Regions from separate parts of the Bradyrhizobium sp. AUGA SZCCT0105 genome, predicted to be linked through region 3. Evidence: riboswitches for the same ligand, from Rfam matches in the RefSeq annotation. Region 3 holds a riboswitch; each other region holds the start of a gene.

Region 1 (10,309 bases), on a different contig from region 3:
TCATAGGCCACTTCGGCGCTATTGTGCGAGCAACAATTCGATGAGGTTTGCCAAGAGGCCTGCCATGTACCTGCCGCCGCATTTCAAGATGGATGAGCTCGGCCCGATCCACGCCGCGATGCGGGCCTCAAAGCTCGCGACACTGGTTACCGCGACCGCGGACGGGCTGATCGGAACGCCGCTGCCGCTGATCCTCAATGAAAACGAGGGCGGTTACGGCACGCTGTACGGTCACGTCGCGCGGCCCAATCCGCAATGGAAGCTGCCCGCCGTGGGTGAGGCGATGGCGATCTTCATGGGGCCCGACGCCTATGTGACGCCGTCCTGGTATGTGACCAAGGCCGAGCACGGCAAGGTGGTGCCGACCTGGAATTACCTCGCCTTGCACGCCTACGGTGCGGCCGAGTTCTTCGAGGATGCGGACCGGCTGCTCGATGTCGTGACGCGACTGACCCGGTTGCACGAGAGTACGCGCAAGGAAGTCTGGCAGGTCAGCGATGCGCCCGATGATTTCATCAAGGCGCAGCTGCGCGGCATCGTCGGCTTCCGGATGCCGATCACACGGATCGACGCCAAGAAGAAGATGAGTCAGAACCGCAAGCTCGAGGATCGCGCCGGTGTCATCGCGGGCCTAGGCGCCAGCGACAATCCCGTTGATCACGAAGTCGCGGCGATGATCCCGGCGAACTGACGAAAGCCTTCGATGGAATTGTACCTTGCCTTTGCGATCACGACCGCGACCTTCGCGCTGATTCCGGGGCCGGCCATGCTGTATGCCGCGGCCCGCACTTTGGCGGGCGGCCGACGTGCCGGGCTGATGGCCTCGCTTGGCCTGCATCTCGGCGGCTACGTTCATGTCATCGCCGCGGCCGCCGGCCTAGCGCTTCTGTTTCATGCGGTGCCGCCGCTATTCACAGCGATGAAGCTCGCCGGTGCGGCCTATCTGGTCTGGCTCGGGCTGTCGCTGTTTCGCGATCGCGACAGTACAAAGCGCCCTGAGCTTGCGCCGCTTTCCGCGGAGCGCGCGTTCGCGCAGAGCATCGTCGTCGAGGTGCTCAATCCGAAAACTGCGATCTTCTTCCTGGCGTTCCTGCCGCAGTTCGTCGATGTGTCGGCTAGCCTGCCGGTCTGGGCCCAGCTGTTCCTGCTCGGCACGACAGTCAATTTGACGTTCTCGGCGGTCGATATCGTCTGCGTGTTCTTCGCCAGCGCCGTGATGTCGAAGCTGCAGCGCTCCCGCAGGTCGCAGCGGATCATGCAGCGGATCGGCGGCAGTATCCTGGTCGCACTCGGCGCGCGGCTCGCCTTCCAGGATCGGTAGGGTCACGGCGGTCCATCTACCGGCGTCCGCCTCGCGCGCGTGCCACTGAGTTGCCCGACGGCGCAAGCCCTTCGCGTGCAGAACTCGGGCGCTTCATGTCGCGAGAATGCGGATGTGTGGCTCACAAGTGGCGCAACAAACTCAGTGTCGTCCCGGGCTTTACCCGGGACCCATAACCACAAATGGCAATTGGTGCGCGATGCTGGGGCCACAACCTTCTTCAACATCACAACTCTGTGGTGATGGGTCCCTGCTTTCGCAGGGACGACGATTGTGGATGCAGGCCACACATTCAGTTCGTCCTGGCGAAAGCCAGGACTCATTACCCCGAATCTCAATTGTTGCGCGCGCGGGGGCTGCGATCCCGTTCATCACTGAATGCGGTGGTTATGGATCCTGGCTTTCGCAGGGACGACGCACGGAGCGAGCCGCGCGCTCGTCCGTCCGGCCGGCCGATCCGGAGCAGCCCAAAACAAAAACGCCCCCGAGACGGAGGCGCTTTGCGTTTGATCGCGAGGGCGATCCCGAAGCGGACTTTAGTCCTTCTTGAGGAAGCCCGAAAACTTCTTCTGGAAGCGCGACACACGGCCGCCGCGGTCCATCAGCTGCTGGGTACCGCCGGTCCAGGCCGGGTGCGACTTGGGGTCGATGTCGAGGTTCAGCGTGTCGCCTTCCTTGCCCCAGGTGGAGCGGGTCAGGTACTCGGTGCCGTCGGTCATGACGACCTTAATCGTATGATAATTCGGATGAATATCGGCTTTCATGACAGTTCCTTCGGCGCGCCAGCGCCCGTCTCAAGACATCTAGGTACGGGATTTGGGCGGCTCTATAACCCATGGTGCCCGCCAAAACAAGCCAAGAAAGGGCTTAAGCCCATCACCGGATTGGGACTTTACCGGATTTGCCAGCCGGGGGTCGGCGGGCCTATGTGGGGGCAATAGAACCGGTCTAGATAATGAGTGTAGCCGAACAGCTTGAGACCCCTCGCGGCACCCCCGAGCCGCCGCGCGACGCGTTGCTCGATGAGGAGGCCTTCATCGAGAGCCAGATCATGGAGCCGGCGAAGAGCCGTGCCCGCTTGCGGCCCCTGCTTGCGCTCGCGCCCTATGTGGCGCGCTACAAGCGGCGGGCGATCCTCGCGCTGATCTCGCTGACGATCGCGGCGATCACCACGCTGATCGTGCCGGTCGCGGTGCGGCGGATGATCGACCTCGGCTTCACGCCCGAAGGCATCGCGATGATCAACAGCTATTTCAGCGTGATGATCGCCGTCGTCGCGGTGCTCGCCTGTGCCAGCGCCTCGCGCTACTACCTCGTGATGACGATCGGTGAGCGCATCGTCGCCGATCTCCGGCGCGACGTGTTCGCGCATCTGATTTCGCTGTCGCCCGCGTTCTTCGATTCCGCACGGTCAGGTGAATTGGTGTCGCGGCTCACCGCCGACACCACGCAGATCAAATCCGCGGTCGGCGCCTCGGTGTCGATCGCGCTGCGCAATCTGATGCTGTTCTTCGGCGCCGCCGCGATGATGGTGATCACCAGCCCGCGGCTCTCGGGCTTCGTTCTGCTCGCGATTCCGATGATCGTGATTCCGCTGGTCGCGTTCGGCCGCTGGGTGCGGCGATTGTCGCGCAACGCCCAGGACACGCTGGCCGATGCCAGCGCCTATGCCTCCGAGCTGGTCAATGCGATCCGCACCGTGCAGGCCTATACCGGCGAACGGCTCGCCAGGGCGCGCTTTGCCCGCGAGGTCGAGCAGGCCTATGTCGCCGCGCGCAGCTCGACCAAGGCGCGCGCGATGCTGACACTCATCGTCATCTTCATCGTGTTCGCCAGCGTCGTCGTGATCCTCTGGGTCGGGTCGCACGACGTGCTGATCGGCGCCATCAGCCCCGGCCGGCTCGGCCAATTCATTCTCTATACGGCCTTCGCAGCGAGCGGCCTCGGCCAGCTCAGCGAGGTCTGGGGCGAGGTCTCGGCCGCATCGGGCGCCGCCGAACGGCTGTTCGAGATTTTGCGCGTCAGGCCACAGATCGCAGCTCCCGCGTCGCCGCGCGCACTGCCGCAGCCTGCGCGCGGCGATGTCGGCTTCGACAATGTCAGCTTCGCGTATCCGACCCGGCCCAACGCGCTGGCGGTCGACGGCGTGTCGCTGGAGGTGCGCTCCGGCGAGAAGGTCGCGATCGTCGGCCCGTCGGGCGCCGGCAAGAGCACGCTGTTCCACCTGCTGCTGCGCTTCTACGATCCGAAATCGGGCACCATCTCGCTCGATGGTGTGCCGATCCGGCAGGCCGATCCGGCCGACGTGCGCGCGCGGCTCGCGCTGGTGCCGCAGGATTCCGTGGTGTTCGCCGCGAGCGCCCGCGACAATATCCGGTTCGGCCGGCCCGATGCCACCGACGCCGAGGTCGAGCGCGCCGCTGATCTCGCCCATGCCACCGAATTCCTGCGCCGGCTGCCCGGCGGCTTCGACGCCCAGCTCGGCGAGCGCGGCGTGACGCTGTCCGGCGGCCAGCGCCAGCGCATCGCGATCGCGCGCGCGATCCTGCGCGATGCGCCGCTGCTGCTGCTCGACGAGGCGACCTCGGCGCTCGACGCCGAGAGCGAGACGCTGGTGCAGACCGCGCTGGAGGAATTGATGCGCCATCGCACCACGCTTGTCATCGCGCATCGCCTGGCCACCGTGCTGTCCTGCGACCGCATCCTGGTGATGGACCAGGGCAGGATCGTCGAGCAGGGCACTCACGCCGAGCTGGTTGCCGCGGGCGGCCTCTACGCGCGGCTGGCACGGCTGCAATTCGAGGGGATTTGAGCGAATTGGGACTCGGTGCGCTCCGTCTATGCGATTCCTATGCGATCGAGCGCGCGCTCCCCTCGAAAACCTATTCCCGCGCGAGGATAGTCGCGCCGCGCCTGACCTCCCTCGACGGCCGAAGGGGCATCGGCGCGCGGGGTGTTCGACTGATGCGCGAGGACGCGACCGAACCGGAGAGCAAGCTGCTTCGTGCCTGGCAGCTTGCCGTCCTGCGCTTCGCGGTGACGCTCGACGACGATGATCGGATGCACGCGCTCGGCGTGGCCGGCGAGGTCGACCGGTTGGGTGGCGCGGCCGATGACGCCTTCCACTTCTTCCGCAGGACGACCGCGGAGCTGTGCGCGGCGATCTCCGGTCGGGGCGCGGATCAGGATGCCGTCATCCGGCGATTTCTGGCAGAGATCGACAACGTCAGACTCAAGCGCGCGGTCGAAGCGGCGATCGCCAAGGACCGCACGCCGCCGAAACTCGTGGCGAGCCGCATCAAGCCCGGCACCGATCTCTGGCGGGGCCTGCCATCGCGGCGTGCAACCGGAACGTAGGGAGGGGCTCTCTGCAATCGCCATCACGGCGCGGCGGATATTCCGCCAGAACATGTCGCCACGACCCCTTGCCGGGTTGCTGCGATGAGTGCGATGCGCTTCTCTGTGCTCGAAAAGAGACCGGTCGGTGTCGGACAATGCGGGGAGTGGCGAGATGGGTGGTTTGGTGATCAGCGGCGGCCGGGTGGTGGATCCGGCCAGCGGGATGGACGCGATCGGCGACGTCGCCGTCGTCGACGGCAAGATCGCCGCGGTCGGCACCGGGCTCGGCGGCGCGGAGCGGCAGATCGACGCCAGCGGGCTCGTGGTCGCTCCCGGCTTCATCGACCTGCACGCGCATGGCCAGACCATACCGGCCGATCGCATGCAGGCGTTCGACGGGGTGACGACATCGCTCGACCTCGAGGCCGGCGTGCTGCCGGTGGCATCCTGGTACAAGCGGCAGGCCGAGAAGGGGCGGGTGCTGAACTACGGCGCCGCGGCCAACTGGGCGTTCGCGCGGATCGGCGCGATGACCGGTTCGAATTCGGAAAGCTCGCTGGAATCGTTCGGCGCAGCGATGCGCGATCGCCGCTGGATCGAGAACGTGGCGACCGAGGGCGAGGTCGGCGGTATCCTCGCGCGCCTTGCCACCGCACTGAATGAGGGTGGCATCGGCATCGGTATTCTCAACGCCTATGCGCCCGGCGCCGGCGTGCAGGAACTCACCGCGGTGTGCCAGCTCGCCGCGGATCATGCGGTGCCGACCTTCACCCACGTCGCCTACATGTCGCGCATCGATCCCGAGAGCGCGGCCGAGGCCTATATCCGCCTGATCGGCTATGCCGGCGCCACCGGCGCACACATGCACATCTGCCATTTCAACTCGTCGAGCAAGACGGACATCGAGCGCTGTGTTGCGCTGATCGCCAAGGCGCAGGCGCAGGGCCTGCCGATCACGGTGGAGGCCTATCCCTACGGCACCGGCTCGACCGTGCTGGCGGCGACCTTCTTCAGCGATCCGAAATTCGAGGAGCGTAACGGCCTCGGCTATGATTCGGTGCAGCGAGTGACCGACGGTCACCGCTTCGGCAGCCGCGAGGAGCTGCTGGCGGCGCAGGCCGCGGAACCCTCGACGCTGGTGCTGTGGCACGTGCTCGATATCGAGAACAATCAGCATCATCGCGACCTGCTCGACATGGCAGTGCTGTATCCGGGCGGTGCGATTGCGTCCGACGCGATGCCGTGGACGCTGTCGGATGGCCGCCCCTACACCGGCGACGCCTGGCCGCTGCCTGACGATGCCACCTCGCATCCGCGTTCAGCCGGCTGCTTCACCCGCTTCATCCGCGAATGGGTGCGCGAGCGCAGGAAGGTGTCGCTGCTCGAGGGCATCCGCAAATGCGCGCTGATCCCGGCGGAAATCCTGTCCGCGAGCACGCCGGCGATGCGCGCCAAGGGCAGGTTGCAGGTCGGCGCCGACGCCGACGTCGTGGTGTTCGACTTCGAGACGCTCAGCGATCGCGCGACCTTCTCCGCGATGAACCGCCCGGCGGAAGGCGTGCGGCATCTCGTGGTCAGCGGTCAGCCGCTGATCAATGATGGCGTGCTCGACGTCGCGGCACGGCCGGGCCGGCCGGTGCGCCGGCCGGTCACTGGGGGCTGATGTGGCGGTCCCGATCCTGCTGGTCGCGGGTTTTCTCGGGGCGGGCAAGACCACGGTCGTGAACCATCTGCTGGCGCATGCGCAAGGCCGGCGCATCGCCGCCGTGGTCAACGATTTCGGCGCGATCAATATCGACGCGGAGCTGATTGCCGGCGCCAGCGACGGCGTGGTCAGCCTGAGCAATGGCTGCATCTGCTGCACGCTGGAAGGCGATCTGCTGCGCACGCTCGCAACCTTGCTGCGGCGTGATCCGCGTCCCGAATTCATCGTGATCGAGACCAGCGGGATCGCCGATCCCGCCGACATCGTGCGCAACCTGATGGATCCGGTGATCTGGAAGGAGGCGCCGCTGGAGACCGTGCTGTGCGTGGTCGACGCGACGCAGCCGGTGGCGATGCTGAACGATGCGCTGCTGCGCTCGCAGCTGCGCGCGGCCGATGTGGTGGCGCTGAGCAAAGTCGATCTGGCCGATGCAGCCGCGTGCGCGGCGATCCGCGATGCCGTGCGGACAGTGCGTCCGGCTGCGGTCATCGTTGCTGCCCTGCATGGCGAGGTGCCGGCCGAGCTGGTGTTTCCGGCCGATCTCGATCATGTGCCGACGCTGCGCGAGACCGCGCCGCGACGGCCGACGTCCGATCGGTTCGAGACGCTGAGCTGGACCTCGGAGCGGAAGGTAGCGTTGCCGCGCTTGCAGCAGGCGATCGGCAGACTGGCGCCGAAGCTGGCGCGGGCGAAGGGATTGTTCGAGACGGTGGAGCAGCCGGGACGGCTGACGGTATTTCAACTCGCCGGCGGACGCGCGACACTGGCTGCCGGCGGCGTGCCGGCGCCCGGCGTGCCACGCACGCGAGTCGTGTTCATCGCCGAGATGGGCGCGCTGTCGCGGGCCGAGATCGATGAGGTGATGCAGGGATGTGTCGAAGCAGGGTGATGTGAGCTTACGTTTCCGTCACCCTGAGGAGCGCGAAGCGCGTCTCGAAGGGTCGACGGCCACCAGCCGGGCCGCGCATCCTTCGAGACGCGCGTTCCGCGCTCCTCAGGATGACGGGTTACCTCTCCGCGTCAGCAGTAGATGTGGCCGGGCTGTGTCATCGCCGCAGCATCATCCCGCAAAGCATGTGTGCGACAATCGCATCGAATTGACAGCCCATCCCGCACCACCTATCGTTTCGCTCGACGGTTCCCTTCGGGGATCAAAAGGGAATGCGGTGCGAGGGTAACCCCAATGCCGCAGCTGTCCCCGCAACTGTAAACGGCGAGCCTTTCGTCAATTTGCCACTGGGCCACTCCGCCCGGGAAGGCGTCGACAGGCGATGACCCGTGAGCCAGGAGACCTGCCGTCAGTCGTGGTCACACGCGAGCACATCGGGCGGGGGCGTCCTGGTGGGATCGGAGCACTGCCTCTGGGGCAATGCGCCAGTCCGCGTTCGCGGTGACGTGCCACGTTACCGCGAGTCTTTCCATGTCTCCGTCAACTCCCGCCGCGCGCCGTTGGCGCCTCGGTCTCGTTTGCTCCCTGTCATCGCTGCTGCTGCCGGCTGAAGGTTCGGCACAAACATCTCCACCCACCACGCTCGATCCGATCGAGGTCGCACCCTCGACATCCGCAAAGCCCAAGCCTGCGGCGCGAAGCCGCAACTCGGCGACGTCGTCGCGGCCGCGCGCCAGACCTGCAACGGCGGTAACCGCTGGCGCGCCCCGTGCTGCAGCGTCGGGCGCTTCGGGATCGGCATCGCCGACGCTCAACGCCACCACACAGGGAGGCACCGGCAGTCGCCTCAATTTGACGCCGCTGCAGACGCCGGCCAGCGTCGAGATCATCTCGTCGCAGACCATCGCCGAGCGCGGTCAGCATAATGTGCTCGATGCCGTCACCCAGAACGCGGCCGGGTTCATCGCGACGCCGGCGCCCGGCAATGGCGGCCTGTCGTTCAGCACCCGCGGCTTTGCCGGCAGCAACTCGGTGATGACGCTGTATGACGGCACACGCTTCTATATCGGCTCGGGCACCCTGACGTTCCCCTACGACACCTGGTCGACCCAGCGGGTCGAGGTGCTGCGTGGCCCGGCCTCGGTGCTGTATGGCGAAGGCGCGATTGGCGGCGTCATCAACGTCGTTCCGAAGAAGCCGCAGGGCATGCCCTATAACGAGGCCGAGGTCTCGCTCGACAGCAACATGACGCGACGGCTGTCGGTGGACAGCACCGGTCCGATCAGTCCCAATGTGTCCTACCGCATCAACGCCACCGGCAACATATCGGACGGCTGGGTCGATCGCGACAAGACCTCGAATGCGGTGGTCTCCGCCGCCGTGCGGGTGCAGGCATCGGACAATCTCGCCTTCACGCTGTCAGAGGATTATGGCGACCGCAGCCCGTCGCGCTATTTCGGCACGCCGCTGATCAACGGCTCGATTCAGGACGCGCTGCGCTTCAAGAACTACAACGCATTGGACAGCGCAATTCGCTACCAGGACAGCTGGACCCAGCTCAAGACCGAGTGGGACGTCGCCGACGGCATCAAGATCAACAACACGCTGTATTACCTGACCAGCGAGCGGCACTGGCGCGATATCGAAAACTACACCTGGAACCCGAAGACCCAGCTGATCGACCGCTCCAGCTACATCGAGATCTTCCACGACCAGAAGCAGCTCGGCAACCGGATGGATGCGACCTTCAGCGGTCACGTCCTCGGGCTCGCGAACCAGTTCGTTGCCGGGTTCGACGTCAACCGGATCGACTTCGCCCACACCAACAACTCGCCCTATGGCGGCGCGTCGTCGGTCAATCCTTACGTGTTCGATCCCGGATCGTTTTTCGCGACGACCACGGCGACGACGCCGGGCTTCAACGCGATCGTCAATCAATACGCGCTGTTTGCCGAAGATCGTCTGTCGCTGACCGATCAATTGTCGCTCGTCACCGGCGTCCGGTACGATCGTCCCGAGGTCGATCGCACCGACTACAAGACGCCGGCGAACAGTTTTGAAACGACGCTGTCGGGCACCAGCTGGCGAACCGGGTTGGTGTACGAGCCGATCAAGAACCTCGCGTTCTATGGTCAGTACGCGGTCGGCTTCGATCCGGTCAGCAATTTGATCTCGCTGTCGACCTCGCAAAAAACCTTCCAGCTCGCGACCGGCAAGCAGACCGAGATCGGCGTCAAGCAGTCGTTCTGGGGCGGCCGCGGCGAGTGGACGCTGGCAGGGTACGAGATCGTCAAGACCGGCCTGACCATTCCCGATCCCAGCAATCCCACTGCCGGCCTGGCACTGCAGATCGGCCAACAATCATCACGCGGGGTCGAAGGATCGATCGGGCTCGCGCTGAACGATGGCTGGCGCGTCGACGCCAATCTTGCGCTGCTGCGTGCCCGATACGACAACAACAGCCAGGTGGTCGGCGGCAAGGTCGTCAGCTACAACGGCAATGTTCCGGTCAACGTTCCGCAGCAGGTCTCGAACGTCTGGCTGACCTGGGACTTCGCGCCGAACTGGTCGGTTTATAGCGGCGTGCAGATCGTCGGCGCGATGTACTCCGATCTCGCCAACACCCAGCTGCGGCCGGGCTACAATGTGGTCAATGGCGGCATCAGGTGGAAGCCCGATGATCGCACCACGGTTGCGTTCCGCGTCTACAATCTGTTCGACAAGGTCTACGCGGTGACCTCGAACGGGACGGGGCAGTGGCTGCTCGGCATGCCGCGCACCGCCGAATTGTCCGTCAACGTGAAGTTCTGACCATGCGCAACGCTCTGATCCGGCGAGCGCGGCGATGGCTTTATGTCGTCCATCGCTGGATCGGCATTGCGACGTGTCTCTTCTTCGCGATGTGGTTCATCTCTGGCCTCGTCATGATGTACGTGGCGTTTCCGCGCCTCACTGACGACGAGCGCCTCTCTGCGCTCCCTGGCATCGTTTGGGGCAAGGTACAGATCGCACCTGATCGTGCGATGGCGATCGCGGGCACGGAACATTATCCACG
Region 2 (10,309 bases), on a different contig from region 3:
CGGAATTCTACCCCAGTTCGTCGGTGCTTGTAACGTGAGGAGATGGCGCGGCCGGGTCACACCCGCCACGACCATCATGCCCTAGAACGTCGCGCCCGCCTTGACCATGTAGGTGCGGCCGGGCAGCGGATAGGCCGAGAAGCGGCCGGCCGTGAACGAGCTCGCGATGGCGTAGTCGTAGTACAGCGCGTTGAACAGATTGTTCACGCTGAGCGACCAGAAGAAGCGGTCAACTTGCCCGCTGAGCTTCAGATCGGCGGTGGCGTTGCCAGGAATCCGGTTCTGGGTGTTGGCCTGGTCGTTGTCCATGATGCGCGAGCTCCAGGCCCGCACCGTGGCATCGAACACCAGATAGTTCTGCCAGATGTTCCAGGTCACGCCGAGATTGCCGGTATAGCGCGACACCAGCGGAACGTCGTTGCCGGCCCATATGCCTTCGCGGAACACGGCGCGGGTGATCGCCATGCCGCCGCGCAACGTCACGGTGTCGCTGACCTTGAGCGAGGCGCTGGTCTCCGAGCCGTAGCGGCGGGTGGGGTCGAGGTTGACGTTGTAGAACAACAACGGGTTGAAATGGATCTCGTTCTCGAGATCCATCAGATAGAGGCTGGTCTGCACCTGAAACAGGTTGGTCTTGACGCGGAAGCCGCCCTCGACGTCCTGCGACGTCTGGGTCTTGAGCTGGAAGTTCTGCGGGATCGGGGCGAAGGTCAGCGGGTCGAATGACGGACCCGATGCGACGCGCTCGTCGACATCGGGCGTGCGGAATGCGCGCGCGGCGCGGCCGAACACCGAGAAGGTCTCGGTGAAGCGATGCTCGGCGCCGATATGCAGCGCGTATTGGGTCTCGTTGCTGTCGAGCGGCGCCGCCTGCGTGTCGAACGCAAACGGTGCATTCGGATCGTAGCGGTCGCGTGCCGACACGCTCGTGTTCTGGACGCGCGCGCCGTAGGAGAAGTCGGTCGTCGGCAGCAGGCCGATCGTGTGCTGCCAGTACCCGGCGACGGTCTGCTGCTCGATATTGTAGATGTGGTAGGGATCGACGCCCTGATAGGCGCCGCGTGCCTCGCGGAACGTCGAATCGTAATAGTCGATGCCGGTCAGGATCGTGGACGGCATCCCGAGCATGACGTTCTTGACGCTGAGGCGCGGCGTGATCGACCAGGTCTGCAGCGCGGCATCATTGTAGGTCGAGGCGAAGCTGATCGTCGGCACGGTGCCGAAGAAGCCGCTTTGCGTCTCGCGCTGGCGCCAGCCGCCATCGACGATGAGGTCGACGCCGTTCATCAGCGTCTTGGTGAAGCCGGCAGTGACGCTGGCGGTTTGCTGATTGGCGTAGTCGAACGGCGTCGCCGCGCCGCGGCGGTCGGTGAGCAGCTCGTTGACGCCGATCGACGGATCGACCAGCCGTCCGCCGGGCAGGCCGAGCTTCTGGTCGCTGCCGGTGACGGTGAGGAAGGCGGTGAGATCCGATGTCGTGTAGTTGACGTTGCCGACGGCGTTGCGCTGGTCGAGCGCGTTGTTGACGCGGTAGCCGTCGGACTTGATGCCGTTGCCGTAGAACGAGGTCGACCACGGTCCGGAATTGAGTGCCGCGGACACCGCGGCCATGCGGGTGTTGAACGAGCCGAAGCCGCCTTCGGCCCGGATCGTGGCCGGCGGACCGCCGGCGCCGGTCTTGGTGATGATGTTGACCACGCCGCCTACCGCGTTGTCGCCGTAGAGAACCGCGCCGCTGTTGCCGCGCGTGATCTCGATGCGTTCGATCGAATCGAGCGGGATCGTGGTGAGATCGAAGCCGGCCTTGTCGACGTCGTTGAGGCGGCGGCCGTTGAGCAGGAACAGGGTATTGTCGGAGGCGAATGCGCCGAAGCCGCGCAGGTCGACCGCGGTCTTGGCGCCGTTCGGGCCGCCATAAAGCGATTGCAGCTGCACGCCCGGCGCCTGCGCGAGAATCTCGGGCAGCGACGGCACCGGCGAATGCGCGATGTCGTCGGCCGTGATCACCGTCGAGGAAGAGCCGACGATGCCGGCGAACTGGCGGCCGCCGCCACCGGTGCCGCCCGTTCCGGTGCCGCCCGTTCCGGTGGCCAGTCCGGTCCCTGTCGTGTTCGATCCTGCTCCGCTGCCCACATTGTTGCCTTGCGCGGTGCCCGGCGCCGGGCGGCGCGGCGCCGGCGCTTCGTCAGCGGCCGGCTTGGCGCGCGTAAAATTCTGGTCGCCCGGCTTGGTGATTTCGATGGCCGGCAGCTGATTGGGAGAGGGCACCTGCTGCGCCCGTGCGGTCGAGAGAACGATTGTCGGCGCGATCATCGTCGACGCGAGCAGAAGCGCGCGGCGGCGCCGGGAGGAAGAGTTGGAGAACATCTAAGTGAGACCTCGGTAACGTCAGTGGCACGTCACCGCGAACCAGTCTCACCATCGTGCTCGCAGGCTCAGCTGCTTGCAGCCTCAAGTGAAGCTCATGCCTGTACTCCCCGACCGGCATCTTCGCGTGTGACCACGGCTGACGGCAGGTCTCCTGGCTCGCGGGTCGTTACCCTTCGTCGCCTTCCCAGGACCGAGATTCCCAGTGGCCTGTGACGAAGGATTCACCGCATACAGTTGCGGGGGCAGCCGCGGCGTTGGGGAAGTTTCCCCGCACCGCATTCCCTTTTCATCTCATGAAAGAACCGTCATGTTCATCTAGGGTTCGGCTGGGCAGCAAAGTCAATCCGGCGGAGGTCGGGCGGCTGCCAGGTGGCCACGGTTTTTGTTGAGTGTCGCTTGTCTGCCACGGCGATCGCTGTAAGAGCATGGATCCAATGAGCGTGCAGGATTTTGCCTTGGCGGCCGAGGTCGCGGCGCGGCGCCGGTGGGGCGCCACCGCGGCGCTGCTCGCGCTCGTGGTGCTGCTGCTGGTGCTCTCGCTCGGCATCGGGCCGGTGCGGCTGTCGCCGCTTGCGGTGATCGAGGCGCTGTTCGGCGGCGGCAGCGACGTGGCGCAGGTGATCGTGCGCGAGATCCGGCTGCCGCGCACCATTCTGGCATTCGCGATCGGCGGTATTCTCGGGCTATCGGGCGCAGCGCTGCAGGGCCTGCTGCGCAATCCGCTGGCCTCGCCGTCGCTGTTCGGCGCGCCGCAATCGGCGGCATTCGGTGCAGTGCTGGTGATCGCGCTGGGCGTGGCCGATGTGCGTTCCTATGCACTGCCGGTGGTGGCGATCATCGCCGCGTTCGGTTCAGTGTTCGCGCTGCTTGCGATCGCCGGCCGCAATGCCGGGCTGCTGATTCTGATCCTCGCGGGACTCGCGATCTCGAGCTTTGCGGGAGCTGCGACGGCGCTGGTGATGAATCTCTCCAGCAATCCGTTCGTGGTGCTGGAGATCGCATTCTGGCTGCTCGGTTCGCTGGAGGACCGCAGCTTCCAGCACGTGGCGCTGGCGCTGCCCTTCATCATCGCGGGCGCTGCCGTCCTGCTCAGCCAGGCGAACGCGTTCCGCGCGCTGACGCTCGGCGAGGAGGCGGCGCAGAGCCTCGGCGTCGATGTCGGACGGCTAAGGTTGCTTGTGATCACGGGCGTGGCGCTCGGTGTCGGCGGCGCGGTCGCCGTTACCGGCACGATCGGCTTCATTGGCCTCGTCGCGCCGCATCTGATGCGCCCCCTGATCGGTCACGATCCGGCGCGGCTCCTGGTGCCGAGCGCGCTCACCGGTTCGGCGCTGCTGCTCGCCGCCGATATCGCGGTGCGCATCATCCCCTCGACGTCGGATATCAAGGTCGGCGTGCTGACCTCGATCATCGGCGTGCCGTTCTTCCTCTATCTGATCATGCGCGAACGCCGCGCGCTCGGCGGAGGCGTGGCATGACGCTACTCTCCGCCACCGCTCTCAACGCTTCTCTCGGCAGCCGCAAGGTGCTGCACGATGTCTCGCTGTCGCTGGAAGCGGGCCATCTGGTCGCGCTGGTCGGCCCGAACGGCGCCGGCAAGACCACGCTGCTGCGCGCGCTCGCTGGACTAATTCCATCCGGTGGCGACATCAGGATCGACGGCGACGCGCTGGCCTCGCTGTCGCTGCGCGATCGCGCGAAGCGCTTTGCGTATCTGCCGCAGGGGCACACGGTGCACTGGCCGCTGCCGGCGCGCGATATCGTGGCGCTCGGTCGCTATCCGCATGGCGCGACCGATCCGGCGCGGCTGTCGCCGAGGGATATCGAGGCGGTGCTGCGGGCGATGCAGGCGGTCGACGTCACCGAATTCGGCGATCGCCGCGTCACCGAGCTCTCCGGCGGCGAGCGCAGCCGCGTCGCGCTGGCCCGGGTGCTGGCGGTCGAAGCGCCGGTGATTCTCGCCGACGAGCCAACCGCCTCGCTCGATCCGCGTCATCAGATCGACGTGATGCAGAAGCTGCGCAACGTCGCCGACACCGGCGTGCTCGTCATCGTGGTAACGCACGATCTCGGGCTTGCCGCGCGCTTTGCCGATCACGTGCTGGTGCTGTCGGACGGGCGGCTGGCGGCGCAAGGCGCGCCCGCTGAAGCGCTGTCCGAGAGCGTGCTGGCTAGCGTGTTCCGCGTCAGCGCCTACCGCGCCGAATTTCAGCGCGAGGCCGTCATCGTGCCATGGGCGGATGTCTGATGAGGATGCAGCGTCTCGCAGCGATGGCCGCAGCGGCATGGCTGATCTTGTGCGCTGCCGCGTCCGCCGCCGGACCGCGCATCGTCTCGATGAATGTCTGCAGCGACCAGCTCGTGCTGTCGCTGGTCGACCCGGACCAGATCCTGGGCCTCAGCCGCTTTTCCCGTGATGCCTGGCAATCCTGGGCCGCCGAGCAGGCGCGAAACTATCCACTTCTGTCCGGCGAGGCCGAGGACGTACTGCTGCTCAAGCCCGACCGCGTCGTGGTCAGCCTGTTCGACAAGCGCGCGACGCGCGATCTCCTGAAGGCCAACGGATTGCACCTCGTCGAACTCACGGTGCCGCGCACGCTGGACGAGGTAAAAGATCAGATCCGCGCGATGGGCGATGTCGTGCGGCATCCGGATCGCGCAGAGGCCGAGATCTCGCGCCTCGATGCGGCGATCGCGCGGGCCCGGGCGGTGGCGGATGGTCATCACTATCGGGTGCTGCCGGTGGAGCGCCGCGGCTTTGTCCCCGGTGACAGCAGCCTGATCAGCTCGCTGCTGACGGCAACCGGCCTCACCAACGCGGCCGGCGAACTCGGCGTCGGCGCAGGTGGATTTGCCTCGCTGGAGGTAATTGTAAAGCTGCGGCCGGATTTCATCCTGGTGTCGGAGGCGGGCGATCGCGCCGAGGATGAGGGCCGCGCCTTCCTGCTGCATCCGGCGCTGGAGCGCTTCTATCCGGCCGACAAGCGGATCGTGCTGCCGGAGCGGCTCACGGTGTGCGGCGGCGTGATGCTGGCGGATGCGTTGGATCGGCTGACGGAAGAACTCAAGCGCGTGGCGCGGTAGTTGATGTGCCCGCGATCTACGTTCCGTCATCCTGAGGTGCGAGCGAAGCGAGCCTCGAAGGATGCACGGCCCGGATATCTCCAAATGTTCGCGGAGGGAGCGGGGCCGTCGCCCTTCGAGGCTCGCTTCGCTCGCACCTCAGGGTGACGGTGATAGAAATTGTGCGCGGCTAACGGCTTACCCCATCACCACCGGCCCGCCGGCCTTCTTCCACGCATCGATGCCGCCTTCGATATGGGCGGTGTTCGCCAGCCCTGCTTTCTTCGCGGCGGCTACGGCCATCGCCGAGCGCTCACCGAAGGCGCAGAAGAACACGACGCGGCGGCCGGTCGCGGCCGCGACTTCGCGCAGCATGCCGCCGGGCTGCAACGTGGCGCAAATCCCGGGATAGGGCGCGTGCAGGGCGCCGGGCAGCATGCCGTGCTTGGCCCGCTCGCCGCTCTCGCGCAAATCGACCAGCAGGATATCGGGCCGGCCGAGGCTCGCGATGGCGTCTCGCGCGCTGAGGGAGAGGCCTTCCTTGGCCAACTGGTCCTGGTGCAGGCCGACATGCATGTTGGCGGGCACCGCGACGTCCATCATCTTTGGATTTGGGAGATGAAGGTTGTTCATCAGCTCGACATAGTCGTCGATCGATTTCACCTGCAGCCGCGGATTGTAGCGCTTCTCCTCGCCGATCGTGGAGACGGTGTCGCCCTTGTAGTCATGCGCGGGGAACACCATGGTCTCTTCCGGCAGCTTGAGCAGGCGGTTGAAGATCGAATCATACTGCGCCCGCGCGCTGCCGTTCTGGAAATCGGTGCGGCCGGTGCCGCGGATCAAGAGCGTGTCGCCGGTGAAGACGCGGTCGCCCATCAGATAGCTATAGGAATCGTCGGTGTGACCGGGCGTGTACAGCGCTTCGAGGCAGAGCCCTTCGATCGTCACCTTGTCGCCGTCGGAGACGCGCATCGACACCACGTCGGCCTTGCTCTGCTCGCCCATGATGGTGATGCATTGCGTGCGGTCGCGCAGTTCGCCGAGGCCGGTGACGTGATCGGCATGCAGGTGCGTGTCGACCGCCTTGACCAGCCGGAGGTCGAGTTCCTGCAGCAGCTTGCAGTAGCGGTCGGCCTTCTCCAGCACCGGATCGAGGATCAGCGCCTCGCCGCCGGCGCGGCTCGCGAGCAGATAGCTGTAGGTGCCGGACACGCTGTCGAAGAGCTGGCGAAAGATCATGACGGCTTTCCTGTTCTCCGGGTCGAGTCGTGAAGAGGATATTATTCCATAGATAGGGTGGATTCAAAGCAAATCCATCCCCCGGGGACCAATCCGGCTTCGTCAGCTCAGGATGACAGGGTGATTGCTCAGCTTGCTCGGTGTCATCACCCGCGCATGCGGGTGATCCAGTATCCCAGAGACGCCGGTGCATGAGGCGAGAGGCCGCGGCGTACTGGATCGCCCGGTCCATGTGCGCAATTGCGCACAGGCCGGGCGATGACGGCGGTGGACGAGGATATAGCCTCACATCCTCGCAGGATGACGGTTCTGGATGGAGCGCACAATCAAGGCCGGACGTAACTCCAGCCCTGCTCCTGCAGCTCCATCAGATGGACCACGCCCGACGGTACGATGGTGGCGTCGGGGACGACGGAGATTGCGTGGCCCTCGGCCTTCTCCATGCCCTGCCTGGTATTGTTGCAGGCGGAGAACTGGATCTTGCCGGGGAAGACGAGATCCTTGAGCCGCCTGATGCGGTCCTGCACCGGCGAGGTATCGCTGCGCAGCATGTGCAGGCCGGGGCCGTAGGTGATGATGTCGACGTCCACGTCCTCGTTCCTGGCGCGGTAATATTCGATCGCGTTGTTGAGCGCGAGATTCATGATCTGCGGGTCGTTCTGGTCGACCTGGATCGTGATGCGGTGCGGCTTGTCGGCGGCGAGTGCGCTCGCTGTGAAGGCAAGCGAAAGCACGGCGGCGGCGGCGAGACGGCGAAGCATGGCAGGGTCTCTCATGTGACTGCCGCTCTCTCCGTCATTGTCTGCGACAAACGCAATAGCGTTTGCGCACGGGAGCGAAGCGACGAAGCAATCCATTGTGTCCTTGCGGCAAAGCATGGATTGCTTCGCTTCGCTCGCAAGGACGGCGGGGTTAAGGACGGACCAGCGTGTATCCGTTCTCGGTGAGGAACAAAATCTGCGCGACGCCGACCTGCACGGGGGTGGCGGCGGCGATGTAGTCCGGCCGCTCGCCGGTGTCGCGCTCGATGGTGTCGACGGTGTTGAGGCAGATGTCGACCCGCGCGCCCTGCGCGACCAGGCTCTCGACCAGCTTGCGGTTCGCATTGTCGGGCCTGAGCAGCTCGATGCCCGGGCCGAAGGCGACGATCTCGACCGCGACCTTGTCGGGGTCGTAGTGCTTCATTAGATTGCTCGCGACGCTGATGACGAGGCCCTGCTTCTTCGGATCGTTGTCGGAGAGCTGCAGCACGACCTTGTGCTCGGCGAACGGCTTGTCCTGCAACGACGCGAGCTGGGCGCGGGCCGGCGGCGTTGCCAGCGCAATCGCCGCAAGGCCGAGCGCCGCGATGAACGCGCGCCGCGTCATCCGTGCCTCGCAATGCCCGGGTTGTCCTCGACGCCTTGCAGCGTCACGCCGGGTTCGGCGCGGTTCGGCGGCCGGCCGGAGCGCAGATGCTTGGCCACCACATCCCAGATCGGTGCGCCGTTCTGCTGGTTGACCGAGGCCCAGCCCGCGACCTTGTAGTGCTTGCCGGCTTCGAGGTGCTTGCCGTTGCCGAGCTTCAGCTCGGAAATGCGCTTGCCGACGCTCTCGCCCGGCGTGCAGGTGTAGGCGAGGCCGCCGACGCGGACCATGTCGCCGCCTTGCTGATAATAGGGATCGACGTTGAACAGGTTGTCGCAGACGTCCTCCAGCACATCCTTGATCTGGCTGCCGGTCATGGTCGCGACGTAGGTCTCGGGATAGGTGATCGCGGTTTCCGACAGCACGTCTTCCATGGTCAGCGGCTGGCCGGCGAGCGTGGTGAGGCCCCAGCGGAAACCGGGCGACAGCGCGATCTCGGCGTTCAGCTCGTTCAGCAGCGCGTCGCAGATCAGCTGGTCGACGGTGCCGGTGAAATTGCCGCGCCGGTAGAGCAGACGATCGGCCGTGCCGAGCTTGTCGCTCCACTCGTCGGCATGCGGATCGCGCATCTTGTCGATCAGCGTCTGCATCGCCGGATCGGGCTTCAAGAGCTCGGCGAACACCGGCAGCAGTCGGTAGCGGACATTGGCGACCTTGCCCTTGGTAAGATCGAGATCGAGCACACCAATGAACTTGCCGTTGGAGCCGGCATTGGTGACCAGTGTGACGCCGCCGGCATTGGTCACCGTGATCGGGATCGGGATCGCGTCATGGGTGTGGCCGCCGAGGATGACGTCGATGCCGGTGACGCGGCTCGCGAGCTTGAGGTCGACGTCCATGCCGTTATGCGACAGCAGGATCACCGCCTCGACCTTGTCGTTGTTGCGATGGCCGTCGACGAGCTTTTGCAGTTCCTCGTCGCGGATGCCGAACTTCCAGTCCGGCGTGAAACGCTTGGGATGCGCAATCGGCACGTAAGGAAAGGCCTGGCCGATGATCGCGACGCGATGGCCACCGATCTCCTTGATCGTGGACGGCTTGAACACCCGCCCCGAAGCCGGATCGAACGCCTTGGCGTCGTTGAACGCCGCTTCCTCGGTCAGGAACACGTTCTGCGCCAGGAACTCGCCCTTGAAGCGCGAGAGATTGTCGCGCAGCACCTCTTCGCCATAGGTGAATTCCCAATGCCCGGTCATCGCCTCGATGCCGAGCAGGTTCGCGGCCTCCACCATGTCGGCGCCGTTCATGGCGTTGGCGAGCCCGGTGCCCTGCCAGAGGTCGCCGCCGTCGAGCAGGATCGAGCGCTTTTCGCCGACATCGGCGCGCAGCTTGTCGATCAGCGTCTTCAGATGGGCAAAGCCGCCGAGCCGGCCGAAGCGGACGGCGGCCTTCTCGAACTCGACGCAGGTAAAGGCATAGGCATCGGCGCTATCGGGCCGGATGCCGAAACGGTCGAGGAACGCTTTGCCGACCAGATGCGGCGGCTGGCCGGCCATCGCACCGACGCCGATATTGACGCCGGGCTCGCGGAAGAACACCGGCTTCAGCTGTGCATGGGTGTCGGTCATGTGCAGGATGCGGGCGTTGCCGAAGCGTTCGAAGTCGTAGACGCTGGCGGTATCGGCACTGCGCGCGAGGCGGGGCAGGCCGGCCACAAGCGTTGCGGCGGCCGAAGCTGTCAGGAAATCCCGGCGGCGGACGATCATCACTCTCTCCGCGCGGCCCCCGTGGCCTGCGCGCCTTTAGCGAACTTCCATGTCCTTCCAGCGTTCCTTTTCGCTGGTCGCCTGGAAGATCGATGCCTTTGCCAGCGCCTCGGCCTCCTTGGCCTGGGCGACTGCGGTGTCGAAATCACCAGCCTCACCGGCCTTTTTTGCGGCGGCGAGCGTCGAGGCTGTCGTAGTCCACTGGTTGCGCAGCAGGCCTGCTTCCTTGTTGGCGGCCTCAGCCGCAGCATAGGCCGCCTTGTAGTCGGCCTCGGAGGCGGCCAGGGCTGTGGTAGCCGTCGCGATCAGCAGGGCCGATGCCGCGAAGATCGCTCTCACGGCCGCGCTCATGGCCTGGCTCCCGGCCCCGAGATCGGCAGGCCATTGCTGACATAGGACAGGTAATATTCGAGATTGCGGTACTCGTCGTCCTGCGGATTGAGCGGCACGCCGCGGATCTGGCTGTTGCAGGTGGTGAAGCGGCGGCTGGTGGTGCCCATGCCCGACCATTCCGAGCGGTAGAT
Region 3 (10,309 bases):
GCGCGCGCGACCATCGAGAGCCTTGCCGAGAATGCATCCGACGGCATCGTGGCGCCGGTGTTCTGGGGTGCTCTGTTCGGCCTGCCGGGAATCCTTGGCTACAAGGCAATCAACACGCTGGACTCGATGATCGGCCATCGCACCGAGCGGCACGAGGCGTTCGGCTGGGCCGCCGCCCGGATCGACGATCTCGCCAATCTGATTCCGGCGCGGCTGACCGGCTTGCTGTTCGTGCTGCTTGCCCCGCGCTTCTCGCGGGCGTGGTCCTGCATGTTGCGCGATGCGCGCCGCCATCGCTCGCCGAATGCCGGCTGGCCGGAAGCTGCGATGGCCGGCGCGCTCGGTGTGCGGCTCAGCGGGCCCCGCATCTATCACGGCAGCATCGCGAACGAGCCCTGGCTGAACGAGGGGGCGCGCGATCCGGCTGCCGCTGATGTCCTCACCGGGCTGAAGCTCTATCGTTACGCCATGATGCTGCTGGCCGCGGCGTTCGTGGCCCTGGCGCTGGCGTGAAGGAGCGGCGCATGCGTGAGCACGGCGGAAATCTCGACGTCGCCCAGCAGCGCTTCGGCGGCGCCGCGGAAGACTGGATCGACCTGTCGACGGGGATCAATCGGGTGCCGTATCCTGGCGTCGATGTCGAGCCGCGCCAATGGGGCGCGTTGCCGTCGCGATCCGAAATCGAGTCGCTGCACAACGCCGCGCGGCAGGCCTACGGGACCGACGCGCCGATCGCGTCGATGGGCGGGGCGCAGGCCGCGATTCAGTTGCTGCCGCATCTGGCGCCGCGCGGGCGAGCCCGGATTCTTGCGCCCACCTACAATGAGTATGCGGGGATATTGTCGGCCGCCGGTTGGGACGTTGCCGAGGTGTTCGATCTTGCGGCGCTCGCAGGCGCTGATCTTGCCGTCGTCGTCAATCCGAACAACCCTGATGGACGGCGTCACGATCGGCGCGAACTGCTTGCGCTGCTGCCGCGCGTTGGCCGGGTCGTGATTGACGAGAGTTTTGCGGACGCGGTACCTGACCTGTCGCTTGCAGGAGCGGCCGGACAGCCGGGGCTCCTGATCCTGCGCTCATTCGGCAAGTTCTACGGACTTGCGGGTCTGCGGCTCGGCTTCGCGATCGGCAGCGAGCCGGATATCGCTGCGCTTGCGGCGATGGCGGGGCCATGGCCGGTTTCGGGGGCCGCGATCGCAATCGGGCGGCGCGCCTTGCTCGATCGCGACTGGGCAAAGGCGACGATTGCCCGGCTCGCGGATGATTGCCGCAGGCTCGATACGGCGGCGCGATCGCAGGGCTGGACGCTGCTCGGCGGCACGCCGCTGTTCCGTCTCTTCGACACCGGCGACGCGTTGGCCGCGCAGGAGAAGCTTGCCCGCGCGCAGATCTGGTCGCGGGTTTTCCAGCAAAAGCCGGGATGGCTGCGCTTGGGCTTGCCGGGCAGCGAGACCGACTGGTCACGCCTTTCTGCCGCACTATCCGCTTAGCGCGCCAGCGCGAGCAGGCCCTCGACATCAAGATGGGTCTCGATGTGCTCGGCAAGCGCGTCGAGCGCGCTCTCGACCCTGGCGCCGTACGGCTGATCCGCAACGGGGATATCGAGCTGCGCAAGAAACGCCTTGCGAAATCCGTCCGAGGCGAACAGGCCGTGCAGATAGCTGCCGTGAACGCGCCCATCGCTCGACATGGCACCTTCCGGCGCGCCGTCAAGCGATGCAAATGGCCGTGCGCGATCCGGCCCGTCGGTGCGCCCGATGTGGATTTCGTAGGCGCTGATCGGTTGATGGGTCGCAGCGTGCACCGCGTTGACGCGGGTCAGCGTCTTCTGTTCGGTCATGGTCGTCGTGACATCGAGCAGCCCGAGGCCAGGCGTTTCGCCGGCGAGCCCCTCGATCCCGTCAGGATCGGCGACGCTTTGCCCAAGCATCTGGTATCCGCCGCACAGGCCGAGGATGTGGCCGCCGCGGCGATGATGCGCCAGCAGGTCGATGTCCCAGCCTTGCGCACGCAGGAAGGCAAGATCGCCGCGGGTCGATTTCGAGCCGGGCAGGATGACGAGCTTCGCGTCGCCCGGAATGGCTTCACCCGGCCGCACCATCACGAGATCGACGCCGGGTTCGAGCTTCAGCGGATCGAGGTCGTCGAAGTTAGCGATCCGCGACAGCGCCAGAAACGCGATCTTGCACTGGCCGGGCTTGCGCGCCTCGCCGAGCCCGAGCGCATCTTCGGCAGGTAACTCACCGGCGCGAGCGAACCAGGGCAGCACGCCGAAGCCGCGCCACGCGGTCCGGGCTTCGATCAGGCGGTAGCCGTCGTCGAACAGCGTCGGATCGCCGCGGAACTTGTTGATGACAAAGCCCTGGATCATCGCAGTATCATCAGGATCGATCACAGCCTGGATGCCGACGAGCTGCGCGATCACGCCGCCGCGATCGATGTCGCCGACCAAGACTACGGGCACGTCGGCCCTGCGCGCAAAGCCCATATTGGCGATGTCTGACTTGCGCAGATTGACCTCGGCAGGACTGCCGGCGCCTTCGACCAGCACCAGGTCGGCGCGCGCCTTCAGGCGCCCAAAGCTCTCCAGCACCGCGCCCATCAGCGATGGCTTCATGGCGGCATATTCGCGCGCGCGTGCGGTCGCGATCCGCTTGCCGTGCACGATGACCTGCGCGCCGACGTCGGTCTCCGGCTTCAGCAGCACCGGGTTCATGTCGGTGTGCGGCTCGACGCCGGCGGCAAGCGCCTGCAAGGCTTGCGCGCGGCCGATCTCGCCGCCGTCGACGGTCACGGCGGCGTTGTTGGACATGTTCTGCGGCTTGAACGGGAGCACGCGCAGGCCGCGCCGTCTTGCGGCACGCGCAAGGCCGGCGACGATGAGCGACTTGCCCACGTCCGAGCCGGCTCCCTGGATCATCAATGCGCGCGCCATGGTGATGTCTGTCAGAACTCGACGCCCGGCTGGGCCTTGATGCCGGACCGGAAGGGGTGCTTGACCAACGTCATCTCGGTGACGAGATCGGCGATCTCGATCAATTCGTCCTTAGCGTTGCGCCCGGTGAGCACGACATGCGTCATCGGCGGCTTCGACGTGGTCAGGAAATCGACGACATCGGCGATCGCCAGATAGTCATACCGAAGCGCGATGTTGATCTCGTCGAGCACGACCATCCGCAGGCTCGGATCCGCGATCAGCTGCTTGGCCTTTTCCCAGCCGGCTTGCGCTGCCGCGATGTCGCGGGCGCGATCCTGCGTCTCCCAGGTAAAACCTTCGCCCATCGCATGGAATTGACAGAGATCGCCGAAATGCCCGGTGAGCAGGCGGCGCTCGCCGGTATCCCAGGCGCCCTTGATGAATTGCACCACGGCGCAGGGAAAGCCGTGCGCCACGCAGCGCACGATCATGCCGAAGGCGGAGGAGGATTTTCCTTTGCCGGCGCCGGTATGAACGATGATCAAGCCCTTTTCACCGCTCTTGGTCGCCATGATCTTGTCGCGGGCGACCTTCTTTTTCGCCATTTTGGCCGCGTGGCGCGCATCCAATGAAGGGTCGGTGCCGACGTCGCGATCTTCAGCGTCGTTTCCATCAGAAATCATCACGTTCCTTCGGCTTGACAAGTGCGAGGCTAGGCCGAATGGTGACCCCGCGTTGGTTCCTGTCCTACGACAGGCGAAGAGGGAATGCGATAGGGCTCAGACCGCTGGGTTTGCCCAAAGCGCAGCCGCCCCCGCGACCGTGACCGGAGAGATGCCCAAGCCACTGATTCCCTGATGGAGTCGGGAAGGTGGGCATCAAGGGAGAAATCCTACTCCGCAAGCCGGGAGACCTGCCGACGCGATGTGTTTGAGACCGGCGGACGGGGTGTTCCGCGACGGGGAACGAGCCTGTTCACGTCAGGTTCGTGTGCCTCATCGCTTCCCGCAGTCAATCCAGGAAGGGCGATGAGCGTTACACTTCATGTCTGTATCACGTGCCGCGCCGGCCAGACGCTCGCCGAAGGCGAGCTCGCGCCCGGTGCGCGCCTGCATGCCGCGCTTGTTGAGGCCGGTGTGCCCGATGACGTCAATCTGGTTCCGGTCGAATGCCTGTCGGCCTGCAGCCAGGGCTGCTCGGTCGCGCTCAGCGCGCCGGGGCGGTGGTCCTATGTGTACGGCCGCCTGTCCGCTGATCATGCCAAGGATGTGATCGCCGGCGCCTCTGCCTATGCCGCGGCGCCTGACGGCATCGTGCCGTGGCGCAGCCGTCCCGAAATCTTCCGCAAGCAATCGCTTGCCCGCATCCCACCCATCGCCATCGTGCCGGAGGCCGCAGAATGATGACGCTCGCCAAGGTTCCGGTCACCGTCGTGACCGGCTTTCTCGGGTCCGGCAAGACGACGCTGATCCAGCATCTGATCCGGAATGCCAACGGCAAGAAGCTCGCGGTGCTGGTGAACGAATTCGGCAGCGAGGGCGTCGACGGCGACATCCTGAAGTCGTGTGCGGACGCCAATTGCCCGACCGAGAATATTGTCGAGCTCGCCAATGGTTGCATCTGCTGCACTGTCGCCGACGATTTTATCCCGGCGATGGAGCAGTTGCTCGCGCGCCCTGTGAGACCCGATCATATCGTGATCGAGACATCCGGCCTCGCGCTGCCGAAGCCGTTGCTGAAGGCGTTCGACTGGCCGGAGATCCGCTCGCGGATCACGGTCGACGGCGTGATCGCGCTGGCCGATGCGGAGGCCGTTGCCGCGGGTCGCTTTGCGCCTGACCCGGCCGCGGTGGATGCGCAGCGCGCGGCAGATGAGAATCTCGACCACGAGACGCCGCTGTCCGAAGTGTTCGAGGACCAGATCGCCTGCGCCGATATCGTATTGCTGACCAAGGCCGATCTCGCCGGAGCCGAGGGGATCAAAGCGGCCAAGGCGCTGATCTCGGCCGAGATGCCGCGCGAGGTGCCGATGTTGCCCATCGTCGACGGCGCGATCGACGCCCGCGTGATCCTGGGCCTCGAAGCTGCGGCAGAGGACGACCTCGCGTCGCGGCCGTCCCACCATGACGGTGAGGACGAACACGAGCACAACGACTTCAATTCCGTGGTGATCGATCTTCCGGAGATCGCGGATGTCGATGCGCTGATCGCGTCGATCAAGGGGCTGGCGCGCGAGCAGAACGTGCTGCGCGCCAAGGGCTACATCGCGGTCGAAGGCAAGCCGATGCGGTTGCTGGTGCAATCGGTCGGCGAGCGGGTCAGGCATCAGTTCGACATGCCCTGGGGCGCGCGGGCGCGGCAGTCAAAGCTCGTCGTGATCGGCGAACACGGCGACATCGACGAAGCCGCGATCAGGGCGCGACTAGGTGTCTGATGCACGTCGTCTTCCACGAGAGCCGCGGCCTTGAGGAGACCGCGACGCCAAGGGACCTCGGCCAGGATCCGGCCGATCTCGTGGTGTTGTCGTTTTCCGACAGCGATCTCGCCGCGTTCGCGGCCGGCTGGCGGCGGGGTCGCGCCGCGTTGCCGTCGCTGCGGCTCGCCAATCTTGCGGAGCTGCGCCACCCGCTGTCGGTCGATACCTATATCGAGCGGACGCTGTCGCAGGCGCGCGGCATCCTGGTGCGGCTGATCGGCGGCGAACCCTATTGGTCATACGGGGTGGCCGCGGTGCATCGTTTGGCGAAGGAACGCGGCATCGCTCTGGTGGTGCTGCCGGCGGATGGCCGCGACGATCTGCGGCTGGATGAATTCTCGACCCTGCCGGTCTCGACGCTGCGCCGTCTGAAGGTGCTGTGCGACAAGGGCGGCCCCGTTGCCGCGCAGGCCGTGATCGCGCAACTGGCGCTGGCGTCCGGCCTTTATGCCGGGCCGGTCGTCGGCGAGATCGATCTTCCCGAGATCGGCGTCTACGATTCGCGGCACGGTGCCGTCATGGCACTGCCGGCATCGGATGGCCGGCCGCTTATGCTGGTGACTTTTTATCGCTCCTATCTGGCGGCGGGCGACACGGCGCCGGTCGATGCGCTGATCGAGGCCTTGCGCGAAAAGGGATTCGATGCCCACGGCGTGTTCGTCACCTCGTTGAAGGCGGCGGGCGTGGCCGACTGGCTGCGCGCTCAGTTCGCGCAATGCTCGCCGGCCGCCATCGTCAATGTAACCGCGTTCTCTGCGGCGGGTGACGACGGCACAACGCCGTTCGATGCCGCATCGTGCCCGGTGTTCCAGGTCGCTCTGTCGACGGCGCGGCGGGAGGATTGGGCCTTGTCGCTGCGCGGTCTGTCGCCCGGCGATCTCGCGATGCATGTGGTGCTGCCGGAGGTCGACGGTCGCCTGTTCACGGGCGTTGTGAGCTTCAAATCGCCCGGTGAGCGCGATCCCGATCTGCAATTCGCGCATCTTGCGCATCGGCCGGATGCCGAGCGCGTCGCCGCGGTCGCCGCGCGTGTGGCAGCCTGGCATCGGCTTGCCGGCAAGCGCGCCGGAGACAAACAGCTTGCGGTCGTGCTCTCGAACTATCCCGGTCGTCCGCATCAGATTGCGCATGCCGTCGGCCTCGATGCGCTTGCCTCGGTGGAGACGTTGCTGGCCGATCTTGCGACTGCGGGCTTTGATCTCGCGCCGGTGGAGTCGCTGGGGGGCGTACTGCTGCACCGGAAGCTGACATGGGACGTGGCCGAATATCGCGCGGCGATCTTGAACTTTCCGCAGCAGCTCCAGGATGATCTTGCGCGCGTATGGGGCGAGCCGGAGGATGACACCGACTGCCGTGACGGCGCATTTCATTTCTCGGCGATCCAGAGCGGTAAGTCGATCATCGCGGTTCAGCCGGAACGTGGTGATGTCGGTCAACGCGATGCCGACTATCACGATCTCTCGCGCACGCCGCGCCATGCCTATGTCGCGTTCTATCTCTGGCTCAGGCAGCAGGACATCGATGTCGTCGTTCACATGGGCGCGCATGGAACGCTGGAGTGGCTGCCCGGCAAGTCGGTTGCGCTGTCATCCGCATGCTGGCCGGAAGCGCTGATCGGCGATCTGCCCGTTGTCTATCCCTTCATCGTCAATGACCCCGGCGAGGCGGCGCAGGCCAAGCGCCGGATCGGTGCCATGACGATCGGCCATCTGCCGCCACCGCTGGCGCAGGCGGCGGTGCCGGAGGGCTTGCGCAGGCTCGAGCGGTTGCTCGATGAATATTCGACTGCGGACGGCCTCGATCCGGCGCGGCGGCAGCGCCTGATCGCTGCGATCCGCGAAGAAGCGCGCACCGCCGGGCTGGAGGACGATCTCGGTCTCGCGGCGTCGGTCTCGGCGGCCGAAGCCATTCCGCAGATCGATCGTTTCGTCTGCGATCTCAAGGAAAGCCAGTTCGGCGACGGCCTGCATGTGTTCGGGCAGGGTGCCTGCGGCGAGGCGGAGAGGGCAGCGTTGCGCGATGCGCTCGCGGGCCGGCGTGTTGCGCCGGGACCGTCGGGCTCACCCTATCGCGGGCGAAGCGACGTGCTGCCGACCGGACGCAATCTGTTTGCAGTCGATCCGCGCGCGGTGCCGACGCCGTCGGCGCATGCGCAGGGCGTGAAGCTCGCCGAAGAGCTGCTGCGCCGTCACTTGCAGGATCACGGCGACTGGCCGAAAGGGCTGGTCGTCGATCTCTGGGGATCGTCGACGATGCGCACCGCCGGCGAGGACTTTGCGATGGCGCTGCATCTCGCCGGCATCGCGCCGCGCTGGGATCATGGATCGTGCCGGGTGTCGGGCTACGTCATCATCGCACCGGCAGAGCTTGGCCGTCCGCGGATCGACGTGACGCTGCGCGTGTCGGGGCTGTTCCGCGACGTCTTCTCGGGGCTTGCGCAGTTGTTCGAAGCTGCGACCGAGGCGTTGTCCGAACGCAGCGAGGAGAGCGACGAGAATCCTTACCGGCAGCGCGTCTCGCGCGTGTTCGGGCCTCGTCCCGGACACTATGGCGCCGGCATCGCGTCTGTCCCGGACGTCTTCACGGAGGAGGCGCGCGACGCGGCCGGCGAAGCCTGGCTGTCGGCATCGTCCTGGGCCATCGCATCCGATGGCGAGATACGGCTCGACCGCGCCGGCATCGAGGCACGGCTCGCCTCTGCCGACAGCTTCGTCCACACCCAGGACTTGCCGGAGACCGATTTGCTGCTGGCGGCGGACTATGCCGCGCATGAGGCAGGCATCGCCGCAGCGGCGCGGCGGCTTGGTACAAAAGCCCCGTCGCTCTATCACCTTGATGCGACCCGGCCGGATCAGCCGCATGCGCGGTCGTTGACCGAGGAAATCTCGCTTGTGGTGCGGGCGCGCGCCGCCAATCCCGCGTGGATCGCGGGCATGATGCGCCATGGCTTCCGTGGTGCTGCCGAAATTGCGGCGACGCTGGAGCACATGGCGGCGTTCGCGCACCTCGCCGGCGTAGTGCCGCCGCATCTGTTCGATCTCTATTACGAGGCGACGCTCGGCAATGACGACGTCCGCGCCTTCATGGCGCGCGAGAATCCGGCTGCGCTTTCTGCGATCGAAACCTGCTTCACCCGGCTGCACGACGCGTCGCTCTGGCAGACGCGGCGCAATTCGATCGCGGCGGCGCTGCAGGAGGCCTCATGAGCGCCGTCGCGATCAAGGGTTGGTGTCCCGGCGCGCTGCGGCCGATGCTATCAGGCGATGGCCTCGTGGTGCGCATCCGCCCGCGCGGCGGGCGGCTGGACGCGTCGCAGGCGACGGGAATTGCTGAGCTCGCTGCGCGATACGGCAACGGCCTGATCGATCTGACCAGCCGCGCCAATCTCCAGATCCGCGGCGTCGGCGATGAGGGTTATCCGGCGTTGATCGACGGACTCGCCGAGCTCGGGTTGCTGGACGCGGATTCAGATACCGAGGCGCAGCGCAACGTTCTGGTGACGCCGTTCTGGGCTGCCGATGACGACACGCCTTCGCTCGCGGCCGAGCTTGAGCGGGCGCTCGCCAGCGCGCAGCTCGATCTTCCGACCAAGTTCGGTTTCGCGATCGATGATGGCAGCGAGCGGGTGCTGGGCGGCGCGTCGGCGGATATCAGGATCGAGCGCGATCGCAATGGCGGACCGCTGGTGCGTGCCGATGGCGCACGGTACGGTCGCTCTGTCTCGCGCAGAGAGGCGGTGGATATCGCGCTCGCGATGGCCGAATGGTTTGTCACCTCCGGCGGAGCCAAAGCTGAGAAACGACGGATGGCGTCTCATCTGGCCGGCGGCGCGAGCCTTCCCGAATTGCTTCGCGGCGACGCCGAGCCAGTGACTCGATCGGCAGCCGCTGTGCCCGGCCTCTATTCGACTGGCGCGATGGTCGGCTTGGCCTTCGGGCAATTGCCGCACCAGATGCTCAGCCATCTCGCCGGATCCGCACAGGCTCTTCGCATGACGCCGTGGCGGATGGTGCTGGCGGAGGGGATGCATGGGATGCCCCGTGGCGCGGATCTCGTCACTGATCCCAATGATCCGGCGCTCCGCGTGATCGCTTGCAGCGGCGCGCCGCGCTGTCGTGAGGCGCATGCCGACACGCGTGCATTGGCATCGGCGCTGGCATCGTTTGTCCCGGCGGATGCCCGGCTTCACGTGTCCGGCTGCGCCAAGGGCTGTGCCCATTCCGGTTCGGCTGACGTCACCCTGGTTGCGTCACGCGAGGGCTTTGAGCTCATCCGCGACGGCACCACGCGGGATGCGCCGGTCATGCGAGGTCTGACCCGTTCGGACCTCGTCGCAAATCCCTCCGCGCTGATGGGAGGCCATTGATGCCGCACATCTATGAGACCGATGGCGCGGCGATCTATCGGCAGTCATTTGCGACGATCCGGTCGGAGGCCGACCTTGCCCGTTTCACGCCCGACGAGGAGCCGGTGGTCGTGCGCATGATCCATGCCGCGGGGATGGTAGGCCTGGAAGCGCATGTCCGCTTCACGCCCGGCATGGCTGCGCGCGCACGGATAGCCCTGCAGGAGGGCGCGCCGATTCTCTGCGATGCGCGGATGGTGTCGGAGGGTATCACGCGCGCACGGCTGCCGGCCGGCAACGCCGTGATCTGCACGCTCGGCGGTCCCAAGGTTCCCGAACTCGCACAGTCGATGCGCAATACGCGCTCGGCGGCGGCGCTCGAGCTGTGGCGGCCGCATCTGGCCGGTGCGATCGTCGCGATCGGCAACGCGCCGACGGCGCTGTTCCATCTGCTCAACATGCTGGAGGATGCCGAGTGTCCGCGGCCGGCGGCGATCATCGGCTGTCCGGTCGGCTTCGTCGGTGCGGCCGAGTCGAAGGCGGCATTGATGGCCAAGCCGCCGGTGCCGGC

The links. Region 3 has a riboswitch for cobalamin ahead of JQ573_RS08390 (DUF1636 domain-containing protein). Riboswitches for the same ligand answer to the same signal wherever they lie in the genome.
Region 1: another riboswitch for cobalamin. It lies ahead of JQ573_RS32060 (TonB-dependent siderophore receptor); the one in region 3 lies ahead of JQ573_RS08390 (DUF1636 domain-containing protein).
Region 2: another riboswitch for cobalamin. It lies ahead of JQ573_RS20850 (TonB-dependent receptor); the one in region 3 lies ahead of JQ573_RS08390 (DUF1636 domain-containing protein).

Annotation. Positions count from the first base shown of each region.
Region 1 is NZ_JAFCMK010000008.1:223,002-233,310, reverse strand. It holds gene JQ573_RS32095 (FMN-binding negative transcriptional regulator) at 65-691, shown strand; gene JQ573_RS32090 (LysE family translocator) at 704-1,321, shown strand; gene rpmE (50S ribosomal protein L31) at 1,858-2,085, opposite strand; gene JQ573_RS32080 (ABC transporter ATP-binding protein/permease) at 2,277-4,133, shown strand; gene JQ573_RS32075 (hypothetical protein) at 4,286-4,678, shown strand; gene JQ573_RS32070 (amidohydrolase family protein) at 4,833-6,323, shown strand; gene JQ573_RS32065 (GTP-binding protein) at 6,325-7,254, shown strand; cobalamin riboswitch at 7,484-7,680, shown strand; gene JQ573_RS32060 (TonB-dependent siderophore receptor) at 7,786-10,065, shown strand; gene JQ573_RS32055 (PepSY domain-containing protein) at 10,068-10,309, shown strand, end outside.
Region 2 is NZ_JAFCMK010000004.1:276,270-286,578, forward strand. It holds gene JQ573_RS20850 (TonB-dependent receptor) at 82-2,313, opposite strand; cobalamin riboswitch at 2,494-2,692, opposite strand; gene JQ573_RS20855 (iron ABC transporter permease) at 2,805-3,848, shown strand; gene JQ573_RS20860 (ABC transporter ATP-binding protein) at 3,845-4,618, shown strand; gene JQ573_RS20865 (ABC transporter substrate-binding protein) at 4,624-5,454, shown strand; gene JQ573_RS20870 (MBL fold metallo-hydrolase) at 5,632-6,672, opposite strand; gene JQ573_RS20875 (DsrE family protein) at 6,999-7,448, opposite strand; gene JQ573_RS20880 (hypothetical protein) at 7,585-8,040, opposite strand; gene soxB (thiosulfohydrolase SoxB) at 8,037-9,785, opposite strand; gene JQ573_RS20890 (hypothetical protein) at 9,822-10,136, opposite strand; gene soxA (sulfur oxidation c-type cytochrome SoxA) at 10,133-10,309, opposite strand, start outside.
Region 3 is NZ_JAFCMK010000001.1:1,853,763-1,864,071, forward strand. It holds gene cbiB (adenosylcobinamide-phosphate synthase CbiB) at 1-513, shown strand, start outside; gene cobD (threonine-phosphate decarboxylase CobD) at 525-1,490, shown strand; gene JQ573_RS08380 (cobyric acid synthase) at 1,487-2,935, opposite strand; gene cobO (cob(I)yrinic acid a,c-diamide adenosyltransferase) at 2,947-3,600, opposite strand; cobalamin riboswitch at 3,637-3,853, shown strand; gene JQ573_RS08390 (DUF1636 domain-containing protein) at 3,946-4,320, shown strand; gene cobW (cobalamin biosynthesis protein CobW) at 4,317-5,351, shown strand; gene cobN (cobaltochelatase subunit CobN) at 5,351-8,599, shown strand; gene cobG (precorrin-3B synthase) at 8,596-9,759, shown strand; gene JQ573_RS08410 (precorrin-8X methylmutase) at 9,759-10,309, shown strand, end outside.